2 regions of the Oceanobacillus sp. FSL W7-1309 genome follow, and region 1 is predicted to be linked to the other one. Evidence: predicted binding sites of a transcription regulator. Region 1 holds the regulator's gene; the other holds the start of a gene.

Evidence for each region. Region 1 encodes LexA, which represses DNA repair genes until DNA is damaged. Its sites were predicted from a motif close to CGAACATATGTTCG; they were not measured.
Region 2: NST46_RS13885 (type IA DNA topoisomerase) is a predicted target of LexA. The motif match lies at 8,396-8,409, and genes of this name have one in related genera.

The regions. Positions count from the first base shown of each region.
Region 1 is NZ_JBBOBX010000002.1:550,630-561,435, reverse strand. Features, by position in the region: gene NST46_RS15425 (hypothetical protein) at 88-231, shown strand; gene NST46_RS15420 (hypothetical protein) at 334-558, shown strand; gene sirA (sporulation inhibitor of replication protein SirA) at 807-1,265, opposite strand; gene tkt (transketolase) at 1,512-3,515, opposite strand; gene NST46_RS15405 (DUF896 domain-containing protein) at 3,744-3,977, opposite strand; gene NST46_RS15400 (YneB family resolvase-like protein) at 4,154-4,792, opposite strand; gene lexA (transcriptional repressor LexA) at 5,071-5,694, shown strand; gene glnA (type I glutamate--ammonia ligase) at 5,985-7,322, opposite strand; gene NST46_RS15385 (MerR family transcriptional regulator) at 7,548-7,910, opposite strand; gene NST46_RS15380 (methionine gamma-lyase family protein) at 8,041-9,297, opposite strand; gene hflX (GTPase HflX) at 9,367-10,599, opposite strand; gene spoVK (stage V sporulation protein K) at 10,655-10,806, opposite strand, start outside.
Region 2 is NZ_JBBOBX010000002.1:243,765-254,570, forward strand. Features, by position in the region: gene tatA (twin-arginine translocase TatA/TatE family subunit) at 67-285, shown strand; gene NST46_RS13850 (putative bifunctional diguanylate cyclase/phosphodiesterase) at 342-2,039, opposite strand; gene NST46_RS13855 (peptidylprolyl isomerase) at 2,286-2,903, opposite strand; gene NST46_RS13860 (YjcZ family sporulation protein) at 3,228-3,329, opposite strand; gene dacB (D-alanyl-D-alanine carboxypeptidase/D-alanyl-D-alanine endopeptidase) at 3,429-4,856, shown strand; gene NST46_RS13870 (aminotransferase class I/II-fold pyridoxal phosphate-dependent enzyme) at 4,959-6,146, opposite strand; gene NST46_RS13875 (methionine biosynthesis PLP-dependent protein) at 6,143-7,261, opposite strand; SAM riboswitch class I at 7,337-7,448, opposite strand; gene NST46_RS13880 (hypothetical protein) at 7,805-7,954, opposite strand; gene NST46_RS13885 (type IA DNA topoisomerase) at 8,470-10,629, shown strand; gene NST46_RS13890 (hypothetical protein) at 10,796-10,806, shown strand, end outside.

The DNA.
Region 1 (10,806 bases):
TTGGAAAATGTAAGAGATTATTCTTTAACAATCATTCTATTATTTTGCCACAATTTACTGATATAATGCTATTGAGGTGAGAATAAAATGGACTTTAAATCTATTGCTAAAAAAGGTGCTAAGGCATGGAAGGATATGGATACACAAAAGAAAGACAAACTAAAACAAGAAATAACCAAGAGGATAAAGAGTGAATCTGCTAACAAAATGATTAAAAAACTATTTAAATAAGCAACTAAGGTAAATAGGAGTACATAAACATCTACATTTCCATGCCCTCCTTTAACCTGATAGAAATAACCATATAATTACATAGATAAGGGAGACACCCTAATGGATTACCTTAAAATAGCAAAAGAGTATTATTTAAATCTGATTGAAGTAAGCATACTTATTTATCTCATTCGTGCATTTCCTAATTCAGCATCAATAGAAGAAATGACATGCAATGAAGTTGTTTATTGGCAAGTTCAGAAAGGACTTGACAAATTGATTGAGAAAGAACTAGTAAGCAAAGTAAATCAAAAATATAAGATTCAAAGAGATATTTTAATTTGATGATATGGCTTATAAAGTGTTGTCAATTAAAAGGTCCCCACACGCAGTGATATTAATTGACAATGGTGTTCCACCTAGAACCATAGCTGTTCGTTTGAGAAACACTATTGATATGATATTTATTCTCATTCTACTAAAGAGCAAGAAGATAAAGCAGTCAGTACATTCATTAATAGACTAGCTGGGGCTAATTGATTTAGGTTAGCCCCTAAACACTACAGCACAAAGCTTTTTAAAAGTATATTAAATTAACGGTGAGAATACAATATTTGCCTCATTCTAACACTGTTTTTCTGTGTGATTGGAGAAACCCAACCATAATTGGGGGCTTTTTTTCCTTGGACAAATACAAAGGGATAGCAATTGCGTAACATAGGAAATAACAGCATCGCAGCATCTTGTAATTCGTTGCACTGAAAATGCAAACGCCCATTTTCTGCATGAAGGCGAATCATAATATCATTTTTAGTTAAGTACAGCATGTGACCATCTGTTTGAATTGACATCTGGTTAAGAGCTTGACTATTTAACTGTGCTGCAATGGCCTGTAAAGAAATATGATGAGTAATATATATGTATTGGTCTCTCAAATCTTTTCTAGTTGGATTAGCCTCATATTCTTTAAGAAATCGGTGTAGTATATCACTTTTATGAAAATAAGATCTTGCGACATCCTCTTTGATCCAATAAATAGCATACTCCATCATCTCTACTCTCCTCCCCTTTTAACTCTATTATCTATTATAGAGAAGCTGTGCAGAAAAGAATGTCATATTACCATGCAAATACCAACTAATTTTGTCGAATTGGCAAAACAAAGCGGTAAAGTATATTTTTTCTGTTATTTCACCTTTTTTATGAACAAAATTTTACTATAAAGGCTTTCTTCGAACAATCCAATTTTGCATAAAAATAAAGATGGCTCCAAAATGGAACCATCTTTATTTTAAGCTTTATTTTAAAACGTCCTTAACATGCTTGATAACATTTTCAACTGTAAAGCCATACTCAGTGATTACTTTTTCTCCTTTTGCAGAAGCTCCGAATCGATCAATTCCGATGATTGCTCCCTCATTGCCAACATAACGGTCCCAGCCGAATGATGAAGCCATTTCAATACCGACACGTGCTTTCACATGTGGTGGCAATACTTCATTACGGTATGCCGCGTCTTGCTCTTGGAAACGATCCCATGAAGGCATACTTACGACGCTTACATCAATATCTTTTTCTAGTAATTCTTTCTGTGCAGCTACCGCTAATTGAACTTCAGATCCTGTTGCAAGTAACAGTGCATCAGGAGTTTCTTTCTTAGACTTACTAATTACGTAAGCACCTTTCTTAACACCTTCGTAGGCGTTTTCTTTCGTACCTTCCAGTGTTGGCAAGTCTTGTCTTGTTAACACAAGTGCAGTTGGTTGATCTTTTGATTCTACTGCTAGTCTCCATGCTGCTTGTGTTTCATTAGCATCAGCAGGACGAATCAATGATAATCCCGGAATTGCACGCAACGCAGCTAGATGCTCTACAGGTTCATGCGTTGGTCCATCTTCACCAACAGCAATTGAATCATGTGTAAATACGTACGTAACCGGCGTATTCATAATAGAAGATAAACGGACGGCTGGACGTAGATAATCACTGAAAACGAAGAATGTACCTGCATACACATTTAAACCACCGTGTAACGCCATACCATTCAACGCAGCGCCCATTGCATGTTCACGAACACCAAACCAAATATTTCTTCCCGCATAATTTTCTCGAGTGAAATCTTCATCATCATTCATTGTTGTTTTATTCGATCCTGCTAAGTCAGCACTCCCACCGAAGAAATTAGGTACTGATTTTGCAATTGCATTCAAAACTTTCCCAGAGGATGCTCTTGTTGCCAATGTATCTTCTCCTGGCTGAAATACTGGAAGTTCTTTTTCCCATCCAGCAGGAAGTTCTCCGTTTATTGCAAGCTCAAGCTCGCCGGCTGCTTCTGGATATTTCTCTTTATACGCAGTAAACAATTCATTCCATTGTGATTCTTTTTCTGCACCATCTTGTACAATTTTTTCATTAAAATCTGCATATACTTCATCCGGAACATGGAAATCATCATGTGTCCATTTATAATATTCTTTTGTTAATACTACTTCATCTGTACCTAAAGGCGCACCATGTGAAGATGCAGAAGCAGATTTATTCGGTGAGCCATAGCCGATAATCGTTTTTACCTCGATTAATGTTGGCTGTGTTGTATTGCTTTGTGCCTCTTTAATCGCACTACGAATTGCATTTAAATCGTTTCCATCTTCTACACGAATTACTTGCCATCCATACGCTTTAAAACGCTGCTCTGTATTTTCAGAGAAGGAACGGTTTAGGTCACCATCAAGTGAAATATCATTTGAATCATATAACGCAATTAATTTACCTAAACCTAAATGTCCAGCAAGCGATGCTGCTTCGTGTGAAATACCTTCCATTAAATCGCCATCACTAACAAGTGCATACGTATAATGGTCAACAACGGATAAATCTTCTTTATTAAACTTAGCAGCTAAATGTGCTTCAGCCATTGCCATACCAACAGACATTGCAATCCCTTGGCCAAGTGGTCCAGTTGTCGCTTCTACACCATCTGTATGATTCACTTCAGGATGACCAGGTGTTTTAGAGTCCCATTGACGGAAATTTTTCAAATCATCAATTGTAAGATTATAACCAGATAAATGAAGCAAGCTGTATAAAAGCATGGATCCATGTCCAGCAGAAAGTACGAACCTATCTCGGTTAAACCATTTTGAATTCTTTGGATTATGATTCATAAAGTCCGTCCAAAGCGTATATGCCATTGGCGCAGCTCCCATTGGTAAACCCGGGTGACCTGAATTTGCATGTTCGATCGCATCAATCGACAATGTACGAATCGTATTTACTGATAACTGTTCAATCTCATGTGACATAGTTTCTTGCACCTCTCGTTTCTAAATTAATGGAGTATTCTTCTTCATTCTATAATGAAACCGGTTTTGTAACAAGTAATTCCTTCTATTTTGTTTGCTGTCCAAACAAAATAGAAGCTAACAATGAAATCTTTCGTAAATTAAAACTATTGGAGATAACACAAACAAAGAACAGCTGACCACTTATATAGTAGATCTAACTGTCCTTTATGCAAGCAAGCATTATGATTAATGCATTTTATTCCTTTTTTGTAAATCTCGAACTTTTTGTGGTGTAACATCATTTCCAGCAGGGTCAATTACTGTCATTGTTTTAAATTGGTTTTTAAAAGAACTCCGTACATTATTCAAATATTCTTCTCTTAATTGCTTTTGTTCTTTTTTTTCCTTATCGGATAAACCTTCTTCTTTAGCTTTCTTCGCCAATATATTAATACGTTCTAGTTTTTCTTTTGATAGCATAGAACGGACCTCCCACTATTTAAAATAACATTAGAAAACTTGGCATTCGTCAAGATTTCAGGCGAATGTCTTACCAAACTGCAAAGTAGTATGCATTCCTTCCTATTTGCAAAATAAAAGACAAGAATAATAATCTAATTCCTGTCTTTACATCGTACTCTACACGCTAGCGATATTCAAGTATTTCGAAATTCTTTATACCTCCGATGAACAGTTGCCTTCGAAACATTATACCCCAATCCATTTAATGTTTTTGTAATTTCATCAAAGGTAAGGTTGTTTTGACGCAGGCGGACAACTTCCTCAATCGGAAATGAAATACGATCTCTTCCTGGTGCGTGGTTAATATTGGAGAGGTTTTTACTTGGATTATAACCTTCTCGAATAGCCTTTTTCACCCCACGTTTTATTTTCATGTTGTGAATTTTTCGTTGGTATTCCTCAACAATTCCTACAATCTGCAAAACCATCGAATCTGATTCAGTTAATTCCAACTCTCCATCTTGCATCACTGTGTAGATAGGAATCTGCATTTTATTCAACTGATGAAACAGGGCAATTTTCGTATTCCCCCTACCTAGTCTTGTCTCATCCTGAATCAATAAACAATTAGCTTTGTTTGCAGAAAAATAATCGAGCATTTGAAAGATACCTTCTCGTTCAATTTGATAGCCACTCTCTTGCTCCTCAATACAATCAATAACCGTAAAATTATATTTTGCTGCAAGATTGAATAATTCTTGCTTCTGCCGAGCTAATGAAGTTTCTTGCGTTTTTTTATCTGTACTAACACGGCAGTATATCAGTGCATTCAAAACGTCGTGCCCCTTCGTAAAATATTTTACCCACTAATAATGATAGAAAAGTATAAGAACCCTAATGTTAACGCAAAAGCTACTAAATAAAAAGCATCCGTTTTTGAAATTTTTTCAAACATGATTATAGCCCCCTTTTTAAGAACGACTGTTCGATTAACAAAAGTATACTACCGAACATATGGTCTTGTCAACTTTTTTTAGAACGAATGTTTGCTTAAGTATACGTAAAATGGTAAACTATCATTAATAAATCCTATGTGAGAGGTGAAAAAGAGATGACAAAACTTTCAAAAAGACAACAAATGATTCTTGAGTTTATAAAAGATGAAGTTAGAAAAAAAGGATATCCACCGTCTGTACGTGAAATAGCAGCCGCTGTTGGTCTTGCTTCTAGTTCTACCGTTCATGGGCATCTTGAGAGAATTGAATCGAAAGGATATATTCGCCGGGATCCTACAAAACCAAGAGCAATCGAAATTATGGATCTATCAGAAGATAGTCATATACCTAAAGAAGAAGTTCGCTATGCTCCAGTGATCGGTAAGGTTACTGCAGGTATTCCAATTACTGCCGTTGAGAACATCGAGGAATTTATTCCGCTTCCTAGTACAACCGCAAGTCCTGATGATAATTTATTTATTCTGGAAATTGATGGAGAAAGTATGATAGAGGCCGGAATTCTTGATGGAGATATGGTTATTGTTAAGCAACAAAACACTGCAGATAATAGTGATATTGTTGTTGCAATGACCGATGATAATGAAGCAACAGTAAAGCGATTTTTTAAAGAAAAAGGACATATTCGCCTACAACCAGAAAACGCGACGATGGAGCCGTTAATTTATCAAAATGTCACGATTTTAGGAAAAGTAATCGGCTTGTACCGAAATATTCATTAATCTATCGGCACGGCCGGAATAATATTCCAATATATACGTATTCAATAGCCCTATCACAAAAAGTGTTGGGCTTTTTTCTATTCGTTATCCTTCAAGACGTTTTATAAACAATATAAATACCGTTCACACTTATGTATGAACGGTATTTGGAACTAATCGTTATATGAAGTTTATTAAAAGGAGTTACAATACATCACTCCGATAATTTGGTGATTATTTCGTGGGTACATGCCAAATATCAAGCATTGAACTTCACTAAATATTTAACCGCACTCACCAAATAAACACGCTTAATAATTTGTTAGATACTGCTCTCTCTCCCATGGGTGAACAGTTGTTCTGAACATATCCCATTCAATTTCCTTCGCTTCAATAAAGTGTTCAAATAAATGCTCACCTAGTGCTTCAACAAGTACTTCATCTTTCTTAAGTTCAGTTAGTGCATCCATTAACGTAGCAGGTAAATCTTTAATACCATTTGCTTCGCGTTCTGCTTTATCCATTACATAGATGTTACGATCAATCGAAACTGGCGGCTCCATCTTATTTTCCACTCCATCTAAGCCAGCAGCTAACAATACAGAAAGTGCCAGATATGGGTTTGCGGCTGGATCTACACTGCGAACCTCAATACGAGTGCTTAACCCTCTAGATGTTGGAATTCGAATTAATGGACTACGGTTTGATCCAGACCAAGCAACATAACAAGGTGCTTCGTATCCAGGAACTAATCGCTTATAGGAATTTACTGTTGGATTTGTAACAGCTGTAAAATGCGTTGCATGTTCTAATATTCCAGCAAGGAATTGAAATGCAGTTTTACTTAATTCCATATCACCACTTTTATCAAAAAAGGCATTCTCTTTACCGGAAAACAATGACATATTCACATGCATTCCAGAGCCATTTACTCCGAATAATGGTTTTGGCATAAAAGTTGCATGCAGATTATGCTTTCTTGCAATTGTTTTAACAACTAATTTAAAAGTTTGAATATCATCTGCATGCTTGATCGCATCAGAGTATTTAAAGTCAATTTCATGTTGCCCTGGAGCTACCTCATGGTGAGAAGCTTCAATCTCAAAGCCCATTTCTTCCAACTCCAAAACGATATCCCGACGGCAGTTTTCCCCTAAATCTGTTGGTGCTAAGTCAAAATATCCACCATGATCATTTAATTCAAGTGTTGGCTCACCATTTTCATCCAGTTTGAACAAAAAGAATTCAGGTTCAGTCCCAATATTAAATGCAGTGAATCCTAACTCTTCCATTTTCTTTAGGTTACGCTTCAAGTTGTATCTCGGACATCCAGAAAACGGTGTTCCATCAGGATTATAAATATCACAAATAAAACGAGCTACCTTTCCTTTTTCTGAAGTCCATGGGAACACTACAAACGTATCCAAGTCTGGATGTAATTGCATATCCGATTCTTCAATACGAACAAAGCCTTCAATCGATGAACCATCAAACATCATTTTATTATCCAAAGCTTTATCTAGTTGACTTAGCGGGATTTCGACGTTTTTGATAGTTCCAAGCATATCCGTAAATTGCAAACGGATAAACTTAACGTTTTCCTCTTTAATTTGCTTCTTGATTGATTCCTTTGTAAATCTCTCTCCCATACTTGCTTCTCCTCCTAAAAATATATTATAAATATGCTGCGGGAAGCTCCTGAAAAACGTCGTTAAATATCATTGCTTCCCTTACCATACTTAACACCTTTTTCATTAGATGCTTGGTATTCGTAAAGGCTATTCTTAGAAACTAATTCATCAAATTCTAAGAAAACCCAACACTTGTGCAAGCCTCTTGAGAACAACTGTACAGTTAGGAAATTTTAAGCTTACCTAACTGCGAAAAAATCTTGAAAGTTCGCCTTGTCGCAAGCTTGTTCTTCCCAGTCTACCAGCTTCACTTAACTCATGTTTTAAAATTTTTCGAAGTTCTTTATCAGATATATCCGATTTCTGCTCAACCTTCTCCTCAACGATTACTTCCCCCTTAAGCAAAAGCTTTATCCCGGCTAGATTCAAGCCTTTATCTAAAAGGTCCTTAATTTCTAAAAGTTTGTCAACATCATTGAAGGAAAACAAACGTTGATTGCCAGAGGTTCGTTCCGGTGTGATTAATTCATTTTCTTCATAATATCTGATTTGTCTCGCTGTTAGTTCAGTTAGTTTCATAACTATACCAATTGAGAACAAGGGCATCGAACGACGATCTTGATCATTCAAAAGATAACCCCCTAAGCTTTTATAACAACATTATAAATTATGTAAGGTATCCTGTCAATTATATGTCAGGAATTCTAACATCGTTTTTCATAGAAACTCTTTATAGTCATTCTATTCCCTTTTTAACCGGTAAAAAACCTTTATCCAATAATGCTTTTACGGATTCTTTTAAAGCGATTTTCACATGAGAATAGGTTAATCCTCCTTGAACAAATGCTGTAAAGGGCTCTCTTATTGGGCCATCTGCTGATAGTTCAATGCTTGCACCTTGAATAAATGTACCAGCGGCCATAATGACCTCATCCTCATATCCCGGCATTTCGCTAGGGTACGGTGTAACAAAGGAATTTACTGGAGAATATTGCTGGATGGCCTGACAAAAAGCTATCATTTGATCCGCTTCTTTAAAGGTTACCGATTGAATTAAGTCTGTTCGTTTCTCCTTATAACCTGGTGATGTTTGAAACCCGACCAACTCCAGAAAACGCGCGGTTAACACTGCTCCCTTTAACGCTTCCCCAACAATATGTGGTGCAAGGAAGAACCCTTGATACATTTCTTGAAGCATGTTCATCGTAGCACCGGTCTCTTTACCAAGTCCTGGAGCTGTTAAACGATTCCCGCATTGGTGTATTAAATCCGCTTTCCCAACAATATATCCACCAGCTCGTACAATGCCACCACCTGGATTTTTAATTAAAGAACCAGCCATAATGTCTGCCCCAACCTGAAGTGGTTCCTTATCTTCCACAAATTCACCATAGCAATTATCAACAAAAACAATAATGTCTTGATTGATTTCCTTTACAAAACGAACCATTTCACCAATTTGGTCAATTGTAAAAGATGGTCTTTCATCATATCCTTTCGAACGCTGGATACCAATAACCTTTGTTTTCTCATTGATTGCATGTTTTACCTTTCTATAATCAATTGAACCATCAGCCGTCAGTGAAACTTCATTATAATTAATATGAAAATCCATTAAGGAGCCCGCATTATTTCCTCGTTTACCGATTACTTCTTCCAACGTATCATAAGGTTTTCCAGTTATATAGATTAATTCATCATTCGGTCGCAACAACCCGAATAAAGCTGTGGAAATCGCATGTGTCCCGGAGACGATTTGCGGACGAACGAGTGCATCTTCTCCGCCAAAGACATCCGCATAAACAGCTTCTATCCCCTCTCGCCCTAAATCATCATATCCATAACCAGTCGTCGAATTAAAATGACTATCGCTAATCCGATTTTTTATAAAAGCATCGAGTACTTTCTTTTGATTCATTTCTACAATCTTATTAATTTCTTTAAATCGCTCTCCACAATTTTCTTCTGCTTGTGTTATCCAATTTTCTATCATCTGTTTTTGTTTCTCCTCTTCTAGCTGTTCATTTGTAAAAAGTAATGTCGACTACATTTAATTCATTTTCTATAATAAGAAATGATTCAATGCATGGTCTTTTCTTATAGACCCTTCAATCAAATATTTATTTTTATCTTCATCAAACTGTTTACAAGTAATAATTGTCTCTTTCGTAAGTTTATTGATTAAATTGCCTTGATCGGGATTTAATTCAACCGAATAAGGTTGCCACTGTTCTTTAAGCATGTCTTCCACCTTTTGCAAAACCAACTCATTGTCCTTTTTATCGTATGCACTTACTAACAGGTATGGATGATTCTCTGGTATAAAGTCCCCTTCCACCATATCTCTTTTATTATACAGTGTCAGCATCAGTAAATGATTTGCCTCAAGCTCTTCAAGCAAACGATTTACAGTATCCTGCTGCTGCACTTGGTCCGGATGGGATGCGTCTACTACATGTAATAAAAAATCTGACTCAACGACTTCTTCTAATGTTGACCTGAAGGAAGCAATTAATGCTGTTGGAAGCTCCTGAAGGAATCCAACTGTATCTGTCATAAGCAGTTCAAACCCTGAAGGCAAACGAACCTTTCTCGTTAATGGATCTAATGTTGCAAATAAGAGATCTTCCTCAAGTGAGTCACTCATCGTTAATCGGTTAAATAATGTTGATTTTCCTGCGTTGGTATAGCCTACAATCGCTATTTGGAAAGTAGCATTATTTTTTCTTCTTTTACGGTACTGTGTTCTTTGGTTAACAACTTGCTTTAATCTGCTCTTAATATCATCGATACGCTTATTTATATGTCTTCGGTCCGTTTCCAGTTTTGTTTCCCCTGGACCTCTTGTCCCGATTCCGCCCCCAAGTCTTGACATTGCCACTCCTTGACCATGTAACCTCGGCAGCATATATTCTAGCTGAGCGAGCTCAACCTGCAGTTTCCCTTCCTTCGTTCTCGCACGCATTGCAAATATATCAAGGATAAGCTGACTGCGATCAATAATCCTTACTCCAAGAAGGTCTGTCAAGTTTCTTAATTGTCCTGCCGAAAGCTCATCATTCGACAGGACGAGATCGATTTCCACTTCTTCCATAAACGCAATCATTTCGTGCACTTTTCCCTCACCAATATATGTAGCAGGGTGGATACGATTTCTATTTTGAGTCATAACCTTTTCTACCGTTCCACCTGCAGTTTTGCTTAATGAGATTAATTCTTCTAATGAGGAAGAAAAAAGTTCATCACTTTGTGTCTTTTGTTTTACTGCGATAATTAGTATTTTTTCTTTAGACATTTGTAACCTCTTTCTTTTATGTCTTGCTTTTGTATTTCCATCATAACAAAGAACGTTAATCAGGGTCTAATTGTAGGTCATTTCCAGTAAGTTGAATCAAATCTTTCGTTGTATAAGTCGCTTGCTCTAAAACACGCACTGCATGTAATCGAATTGCACGCTCAATCACATTTCGTACATACCTTGCATTGGAAAAATTTCTGTTTT
Region 2 (10,806 bases), 310 kb from region 1:
GGTGCACAATATGTTTTAATTTTTTAGATAAAGGAGTATAATTGGTGGAGTATGGGGGTGACACAGATGGGTATCGCGAATATAGGAATTCCAGGACTAATCCTGATTGTAATTCTTGCGTTAATTATTTTTGGGCCGAAAAAATTACCGGAAATCGGTAAGGCGGCAGGGCAAACATTGCGTGAATTTAAGAGTTCTGCAAATAATTTGATAGATGATGATTCTTCGGATGAGAATAAAAATAAAGAAAAAGAAAAAGAAAAAGAGGATCAAAACAAAGCATAAAAAAGGCCAGAATCAATTGATTCTGGCCTTTGTGTTCTGGCTCCTGTGATAGTCGGTTAGCCTAATTGACTGAATAGTTCCGTAATCTCTCCATCACCTATGGGCTTACTGAAATAATAGCCTTGCCCCTCGTGACATTTTTGTTTTTTAAGATAATTTAGTTGGTCTTCACTTTCAATTCCTTCAGCAATTACCCTGAAATTTAAATTTTTTCCCATACTTATGATAGTATTTGCTATGATTTCACCGTCTCTATCCAAATCATCAATAAAAGACTTGTCGATTTTTAGTGTATCAATTGGTAGCCGTTTCAAATAGCTTAATGAAGAGTAGCCTGTCCCAAAGTCATCGATCGAGACATTGACACCAAGCTCCTTTAATTTATTGATTGTTCTAGAAGAAGTTTCGATATCAAGAATGGTCCCTTCTGTTATTTCGATTTCTAAGTAAGACGCATCTAATAGTGATTCATTTAAAATTTCCTGTAAATCATGTATGAATTTCTTATCCTTAAATTGCATTGGTGAAACGTTAACACAAATACGTTGTAGCAAGATTCCTTGTTCTTGCCACACCTTCATTTGGCTGCAAACAGTTGCCAATATCCATTTCCCAACTGGAACAATCATACCATTTTCCTCCAGGATAGGTATGAACTCATTTGGTGCGACAAATCCTAATTTTTTATTATGCCAACGTAGTAATGCTTCCAAACCAACGATTTTATTATTTTTAAGATTGACAATTGGTTGGTAGACAACTGTAAATTCATTTCGCCCAAGTGCCTCTTTTAATTCTAAGTCAATTTGATAATTTCGTTCGAGCAAAATATTTTGGTCCTCTGTATTAAAGCAGTATTGGTTACCGCCATTTCTTTTGGCATGATACATTGCTGTATCAGCCTGTTTCATTATGGATTCGATGAAAGTAATGCTAGGCCACTCCTTTGAAACGTATGCTTGCCTGCTAATTCCAATGCTTGCAGATGTCGACATCTGTTTATCGTCGATTTGATAAGGTAAACGGATCTGTTTCAATATAGTAGTTGCCAACGCTTGTATAGCATGTTCAGAGAGATTATTTTTCAAAATAATGATGAATTCATCTCCGCCTTGTCGTGAAATGAAGTCTGATTCAGTTAAACACTCTTTTAGACGATTAGCAACAGTTTTAAGCATGGCGTCACCAGTGTCATGACCAAAATTATCGTTAATGGCTTTAAACCGGTCTAAGTCTAGATATAAAACAGCTACAACTTCTTGTGGTTGTATTGGTTGATTTTCAACCCACTTGCGAAAGTGATTTCGGTTTGGTAGTTTTGTCACTGGATCTGTATACGCCATACGCTCGATATACGCCTCATGTTCTTTACGAGTTGTAATGTCATGACGTACTGAAATATATTGATAGACTTCTCCATCAGGTGTTAAAAATGGAACAATGGTCGTATCTACCCAGTAATAAGTACCGTCCTTTGCTTTATTTTTTATTTCGCCTCTCCATACATTCCCGTCTTGAATCGTTTCCCATAAATCTTTAAAAAAAGAGCTCGGATGAAAGCCGGAATTAATGATATTATGATTGCTGCCAATTAATTCGGCTTCACTGTACTGTGAAATTTCGCAAAACTTTTCGTTAGCATACGTGACAATTCCATTATTATCTGTTATGGCAACGATTGATGAAGCATCAAGGGCAAATTTAATATCCTTCAGCTTTTGGTATATTTTATCTAGCTCCGTTTTATGGTTCATTTTTACTACCTCCCTTGAAACTGATTCTATAGTTAGTACTATTATTATACTAGATTTATATCTTTAAAGCCAAGCAGACTCTTGAAATCAGGAGAGCTTTATATAACTTACTAGGATATTGGAACTATGGTGTGTGGTTTTATAATTTGAGTAGGGATTTTAGGTCATTTTTCGAGTTTGGAAGTTGACTCAGGGATTAGGGAGGATATAACCGAAAACCGTCTTTAAGCGATTTTCGGTTATCGTTTATTCTTCTGTTTTTTCGGGTGCTGGATAGCTATGCCCTTTTGTATCCACAGTGACTGTTTTAATGCTTTGATCTTCTAATGGCTTATCTGTTTCATCTCTTTGAGCGGCAACAATTTCATCTACTACTTCTATACCTTTAATTACCTTACCAAATGCCGCATAGTCTCCATCGAGATGTGACGACTGCTTTACCATAATGAAAAACTGGGAACCAGCTGAATCAGGATGACTAGACCTAGCCATGGAAAGTACGCCGCGTTCATGCTTTAATTCATTATCAAAACCATTAGATTGAAACTCTCCTGGAATCGAGTAACCTGGCCCCCCAGTGCCAATCCCTTCAGGATCTCCACCTTGAATCATAAAACCTGGAATAACCCGATGGAAAATTAAGTCATTATAAAAACCATCCTCAATTAATGAGATAAAATTTGCCACTGTATTTGGGGCAATTTTAGGATATAGCTCAGCAATGATTTCTTTATCATTCTCCATAGTAATGGTAACAATAGGATTTTCTTCAATTGTGGAGCTCTCTGCTTGTCCACCAGTATTATTTTCTTGCTCATTTTCTGTTTCGTTTCCGCAAGCTGTCACTATGAGAGCAAAAACCATAGCGATGGAAATAAGGAAAAATAGTTTCCATTTTGCTTTTATCTTTCGCACATAAATCCCCCTTACATACTAAAATGATTGAGTATAGTATAGCATGGGATCGATTTACATTCACAATACAAAAAGTCCTATATTTTCCTTGATTTTAGAATATTATTCGTAATCTTTTCTGCTGTTAATTTACAAGGTTGCTATTGTAGGAGGTGTTTTTCATCAAAAAAAGGATGCTAAAGCATCCCTCAAGGTTCCGTTATCTAATGAGAGGAGGAAAGAAAATAAGTTGATAAAAAAGGGAGAACACAACTTAGTACTACATAACAATCTCTAGTATGACTTTCCGAAAGATGTTCCAACGATAATTAATAGGATGAAAAGAACGACAATTAAAGCAAAGCTGCTATTGCCGCGGCCGCCACAATCACTCATATTTTACACCTCCCTGCTTTCGTTTACACATAGTATATGAACGGAATGGATTTTTGGCAGGGCGCTGGGGTTAAAATAAAAAATGATTTGTTGTATATGATGACGAAAGGGTTTTGTGGTATTGATGTAGAACTATTTGTCATAGAAGGGAGGCGAGCGTATATGAAGGAAGCATTAAATAGCTACATCGAAACAGATGCAAAGCTAGAGGGGGCAATAATTGGTATTAGCATTCGCTCCGCAGTATCTGGGGATGTTTTATATGAATATAATCATGATATTCGTCTTCGTCCCGCATCGAATATGAAACTTTTAACTGCTGCAGCTGCATTGAATGTATTAGGAGAAGACTATACGTTTTCTACACAATTACAAACAGATGGGGTGTTAAGAAAAGATACGCTTGAAGGCAACCTTTTTCTAGTTGGTAAAGGTGATCCTACTTTACTGAAGGAGGACTTTAAAGCGTTCGCAGAAGAAATAAAGAAAAAAGGTATCCATAAGATAACTGGAGATATTATTGGGGATGATATGTGGTATGATCATGTACGACTTTCTCGTGATTTAGTTTGGTCGGATGAGCAATATTATTATGGTGCAGAAGTTTCTGCGTTGACAGCTTCTCCAAATAAAGATTATGATACGGGTTCTGTGTTAATCGAAGTGATACCTACAGTTATTGGAGAGCCGCCAATATTTACAATATCACCGAACACAGATTATGTAACGGTTCAAAATAAGGCAATAACGGTGAAAGAGGCTCTGGACGATGATTTGATAGTGGAACGGGAGCATGGCAGTAATCGAATAACAATTTCAGGTGAAATTGCATATACTTCTGAGGCCGTTAAACGATGGATGTCTGTATGGGGCGCTAGTGAATACGCCATGAGGCTTTTCAGCAACGCTCTTACGAAGCAAGGAATAAGCTGGGATGGTGAAGTGAAAATAGGGGAATCCCCTAGGAATGCAACCGTACTAAGCTCAAAAGATTCCGTTCCGCTCTCGGAAATACTGATTCCTTTTATGAAGTTAAGCAATAATGGAATAGCGGAAATGCTAATAAAGGAAATGGGTAGAAGGATTCATAAAGAGGGAAGTTGGGAAAAAGGTATTCCAGTACTGGAGAAGGAAATGAAGCAGCTAGGCATTGCAGTAAAACATCTGTTAATCAAAGATGGCTCTGGTATATCACATAGTAATTTGATTCCGGCAAATGAAATTTCTCAATTATTGTATGAAGTTCAGAAAAAGGAGTGGTTTCCTGTATTTTTGCATGCACTACCAGTAGCTGGACATGCGGATCGAATGATTGGCGGAACACTTCAAGAACGAATGAAATTGTTTTCTGTGCAAGCAAAAACGGGAACTATTGAGGGGGTAAGCACGTTGTCAGGATATCTAGATATATCCAATGGAGAGCGGTTGATTTTTTCTATCCTGGTAAATAACCTACTTGGTGAAGAAGTAGGAAAGGTGATTGAGGATGAAATTGTAGAACGGATAGTGGTGGCGGAAGGTAAATAATCGTAATAGGCTTTATTCCCAGCCTTTTAAGCTGCAGTAGCTCTGTCCTTTACGCATTGTCTGAGGACAGAGCTCGCCAATAAAGCAATAATCTAAATTAGATTAAGAAGCAGAGGTTTTTACTGCAGCATAAACTTCAGCTGCATGGAGTGCTTGATCAAAATCTGCAATTAAATCATCTGTGAATTCCAATCCTGCTGAAAAGCGTAATAATCCATCTGTAATGCCTCTTTTTTCACGTTCTTCCTTCGACATCGCAGCATGTGACATTGTTGTAGGATAAGACAGAATGGATTCCACTGCTCCAAGACTAACAGCAAAAACAGGTATCTGAACATGATCTACAAATGCTTTTGCAGCAGTTCTATTTGGTAATTGGAACGAAAAGACAGCTCCAGACCCTTTGGACTGCCTTTGATGAATTGTAAATCCTGGGTGAGAGGCTAAACCAGGATAATACACTTTTTCAACAAACCGATGTGCTTTTAAGTAGTCAACCAATACTTGTGCGGATTGACTAGACTGTTTCAAACGAGCCCCTAACGTTTTCATTCCCTGCAGTAATAGGTAGGAATCTTGAGCACCAAGAATTGCGCCAAAGGAGTTTTGGATAGAAGCAAGTTTTTCCCCGAGCGATTCATCACGAGTAACAGCTAATCCTGCAATCACATCACTATGACCGGATAGAAATTTAGTTGCACTATGAAGTACAATATCTGCCCCGAGGTCTAATGGATTCTGATAAAGTGGTGTCATAAATGTATTATCGACAAACGTAAGGCAATTATTAGCCTTGGCAATTTTTACGATTCCGGTAAGGTCCGTAATATTCATACATGGATTGGAAGGTGTCTCAATATAAATCGCTTTTGTATTCGGCTGAATGGCATGAGCCGTTTCATTTAAATCGGTCATATTTACAAAGGTATGTTCAATTTGATATCGTTTCAAAACCTCTGATACGAAACGATATGTTCCGCCGTATACATCCGTTGTTACTAATACGTGATCACCAGCAGAGAGCAATAATAGTACAGAGGAAATGGCTGCCATACCAGACGCAAATCCGAATCCGTGTGAACCATTTTCCAGCTCTGCAATTTTGTCCTCCAATGCCTGACGTGTTGGATTTCCTGACCTGCTGTAATCAAACGGACCAAACGCATCAAAGCTGTTTTGGTGAAAAGTAGATGAAAGGTAAATAGGCGTATTTACCGCTCCAGTGCTTGTTTCCCCTCTCTGTGATCCATGAATGAATTTCGTTTCCACATGCCGCTTCACTTGATTCATTTCTCATCCTCCTCATTCAATTTGGATAGTGCTTGTTGTAAATCTGCTTTTAAATCCTCAACATGCTCAATACCTACAGAAAATCGGAGTAAATGATTGCTTATGCCTCGACGAATTCTTTCCTGTTCTGGTATGTCAGCATGTGTCTGCGTTGTTGGATAGGTAATAAAGCTTTCTACACCTCCAAGGCTCTCAGCAAAAACGATTAAATTTAATGAAGATAGAAATGGATCGACCCATTGTTCCTCTTTGAGAGAGAAAGACAGCATTCCACCCTTATTTGGATAAAATACATTTGAAACTGCTGGTTGCTTATTTAAAAATTTTGCTATGCTTTTTGCATTCTCTTCATGTCTTTCAACACGGAGCGCTAATGTTTTTAATCCTCTAATAAGTAGCCAAGAGTCAACAGGCGAGAGTACCGCACCAGTAGCATTATGATTCTGGGATAGCTTTTCACAGATTTCTGTTCCTTTTGCAACAACTAATCCAGCTAGTACATCGTTATGACCGCCAATATATTTGGTCGCACTGTGGATAACAATGTCTGCCCCTAACTGTAGTGGCTGTTGTAAGTAAGGTGTTAAAAAGGTATTGTCAACAATGAGTAAAAGCTTATGCTTCTGGGCTAATGTTGCGTAGCTAAGAATATCAATTTCCTGCATTAATGGATTTGTAGGTGTTTCGATAAAAAGAGCCTTCGTACGTTCATTAATTAACTGCTCCGTTTTTTCAACTGTTTCAAACGTATCGTAAGTAGTCTCAATTTGGTAGGTTTCTGCATATTGTTCGAAAATCCGATAGGTACCACCATATAAGTCTTCAGGTGCAAGGATATGATCACCTGAACGGAAAAGGGATAGTACTAATTGAATAGCTGCCATCCCCGAGCTACAGGCAAACCCCGAATCACCTGTCTCTAAGTCAGCAATACCTTCCTCTAAAATAGTTCGGGTAGGATTTTTCGTTCTTGTATAATCATATCCAGTTGACTGTCCAAGGCCTTTGTGCTGATAGGCAGTAGATAAGTAAATGGGTGGATTAATTGCGCCTGTTTTTTCATCACTCTTATTTCCTAGTTGTACGAATTTCGTTTGTAACCTGTTGTTTGTCATTTTTTTAGCCTCCAATAGAAAAAATAAAAAGAGCAACCCTCAGATAAGAAGATTGCTCTTAATAGCACAGCATTCTTCTTATCTTCTAAGCAACTTGGATAGTTGCTTACTGGAATTAGCACCGGACCGCTATCGGCTGGTTGCTGAGACATCAAAGGGCCAGTCCCTCCGTCTCTCTGGATAAGAATTAAATAGATTTATGTAATTTTTCGAAATTATATTAGTAATACCTTACATTAGAAATCTGAAAAAAGCAAGAGGCATTTCGTTTTATTGTTTTCGTTCGTAAAGCATAAAGCTGAGTTAACATTTAACCATTGACTCAGCTTTATGTGCCAGAGGATTAGTCGCACTTATCCCCCTGTGGTGAAAGCGGGCACTGACACCATGTAACAGAATGGGCGATTAAAACTAGACTACGCCCAAAGGGAGATGCTTTCTTTATCTCTTTCGTAGGAATGTTCGACCCGCCGGACCACCCGAAGTTCGGGGTGTCGTAGGTACATCGCTAAATCGGATGCTTCCGCTTTTGTTCTAAAGATGCTACCTTTTACGTTTGTTTTTCTTATTGTCTAAGTTTAGAAACTCACTATTTTCACTCGCGAATTCCGTATTATTGCCTTGCCTATTATGTTTATTGTGATTGTTTTGTTTTCCTTTATCTTTGTTTCGGTTTTTATTTTCCTCAGACATTATCGCCCCTCCTGTGAAAATTTGTGGTGATTATTTACACCAATGAGGCTAGTTTAACCATTCACTTGGAAAATATAAGCGTAATAAAAACCTAATATATTTTTGTGTATGAAAAAAGTATGATGTATTACTTATATCTGCCTTTTGATTGAAAAGATAGATGACAATATTGTTATGGCTTTAAATCTAACTGCGAAGGAAATGTATTCAATCTAATATCCAGAGGACAAAGAAATGTTAAGTAAACGAAAGCAAGATCTAGTTTTTACGTATATGGTAGAAGATTGGGCTCGTCAGAATAACTTCACGGATCGCAAAAATGTCTTTGTAGTGGTGCAGAAAAAAATATAACAGTATTTGAATGCAGCCTATCTATTCTTAGCCAAGTTCGGTATAGGAATCAATTAGAAAAAAAGTGTAATCTATGGCATAATAGTATATCGAACGAATGTTTCTAAACGAGAATAACGGAAAATTAATAGATATGGAGTTAAAGGATAGGGGATGAATTCGAATTGGGAGTCCAATTAATACTAGCAGAAAAACCATCCGTCGCAAAAAACATTGCAGACGCATTGAAAATAAAAACGAAGAAAGATGGCTATTTTGAAGGAAACAACTATATCATTACTTGGGCGTTTGGGCATCTTGTAGAGTTATACGATGCGAAAGACTATGATGGAAAAATGCGAAGCTGGAAAATGGATAATTTTCCTTTTATCCCTTCTGAATTTAAATATAAAGTAAAAAGCAATCCTCGGAATCGATCACAAACAGATGGTGGAGCTGCAAAACAGTTAAAAATAATCCATTCACTAATGAAACGAAATGATCTGGAAGCAATTATTTCAGCATGTGATTACGACCGGGAAGGGCAGCTAATCGGGGACAGTATTATCTACCGAGGTGGAGTAAAGCCGAAAGCTAGTGTATTTCGCTTGCTCTTAAACGAATGGACACAGAATGAAGTGCTGCAAGGGTTAGAAAACCTCAAACCGAACAATGCAATGCAACCATTGCGAGATGCAGGGATTAGCAGACAATGGGCCGATTGGGTTATAGGTATCAACCTAACCTCTGTTGCAACGTTAAAATATCAACAAGGAAAAAGCAAGGCGTTGAATATAGGCAGGGTACTCTTACCAACCTTAAAAATCATCTATGATCGCGATCAAGAAATAGCTAATTTCAAGCCAGAGGATTATTTTAAACTAACTGCAACGTTCCAGACTGAAGATAACCATGAATATGAAGGAATCTATATAGAAAATAAAGATGAAAAGTTTAAGAAAAAAGAAGTGTTGGAAGAAGTCCACAATTTGATTCAAAACAAACAAGCAACTATTATAGATAAGCAAGTAGAGAAGAAAAAAGAATTTCCTCCGTTTTTATTTAATTTATCCAATCTGCAGGGGTTTATAACGAATAAATATAAGGGATGGACGTCTGATAAAGTTCTAAAGGTGGCCCAATCACTTTATGAGAAAAAACTGATTACATATCCGCGAACCTCTAGTATTGCTTTAGAAGAAAGTCTGGTTGCGAAAACAGCCCACGTGTTAAAGGTGCATTCCGAGGACCTCCCATATGAAGATGAAATCAAATTTATGAAAACAAAGCGTGTCTTTAATAACGCGAAAGTGGAGAGCCATAGTGCAATCATTCCAACATATGTAAAACCGAAACGACTTTCAGCAGATGAAGGAATTGTATATTCGGCAATAAAAAACCGTTTTATAATGCAGTTTATGCCAATAGCTATATATGAGGAGACAAAGCTGGTCACGAAAGTTTTAGAAACGGATCTACGTGGTTTTTTTCATTCAAAAGGTAAAGTGCAACTTGTTGAAGGCTGGAAAAAAGTTGAGAAAATACAATCAAAAGATACGATTCTTCCGTTTGTGGGCTTAAATGAACATGTTCAATTAATTGGCTCTGAGGTCACTACGCATGTAACGAAGCCGCCAAAGCATCATACGGAAAGAACATTGCTTCGTGTTATGGAGACCTGTGGTAAAAGTTATAAAGAGGATGAAAGTGAAGAGCTAATGGGTAGTATTCTAACCGGATTTAGTATCGGGACAGCTGCAACAAGAGCAGAGACGATTAAAAAGCTGAAGGATGTAGGATATATTACTACAGAAAGTAAAAATTTACTTTGTACAGAGCTTGGCAAGCGCCTTGTTGAGACTTTTCCGGTTAAAAACCTTTTTGATTTGGAATTCACTGGACGTCTTGAGAAAGCATTGTCTGATATACAAAAAGGAAAAGCGAGCAAGCAAGAGTTCCTTCGACTAGTATTTCATTTTACAACGGAGTCGGTTGAATCAATTAAATGTGCAGAGGACGTTATTATTAACAAAGTAACCTCATCGCGCGCAACCAATGAAGTTTTAGGGACTTGTCCACAATGTGGCGGCAAGGTGACAGACGGTTTTAAAGCTTTTGGCTGCAGCAATTGGAAGAAAGGCTGTACGTTTGTGATTTGGAAAAATGATAAATATTTAGCTTCGATGCGTAAAAAGCCGACGAAGACAATGGTAAAAATGTTATTAAAAGAAAAGAAAGCCTTTGTTAAAGGCCTTACAAGTAAAGGTGGAAAAAAGTTTAACGCCTATTTAAGCTATGAAAAAAATAACAACAATGATTATTATAGCTGGAAAATGGAATTTTAACTAAGTAAATCTAAAATGGACGTAAAGAAAATGTGTAATTATCAGTTTTTAAGCTTTTAAGTGGAAAATGGTGTATACTTAATAGTAGAGGTAGCATAATTCTATAAACGGAGATCTTGAGAATTATATTTGCGATGCTAATTTTCCTCGGGACAGGATGACGAACATGAAAAAAGT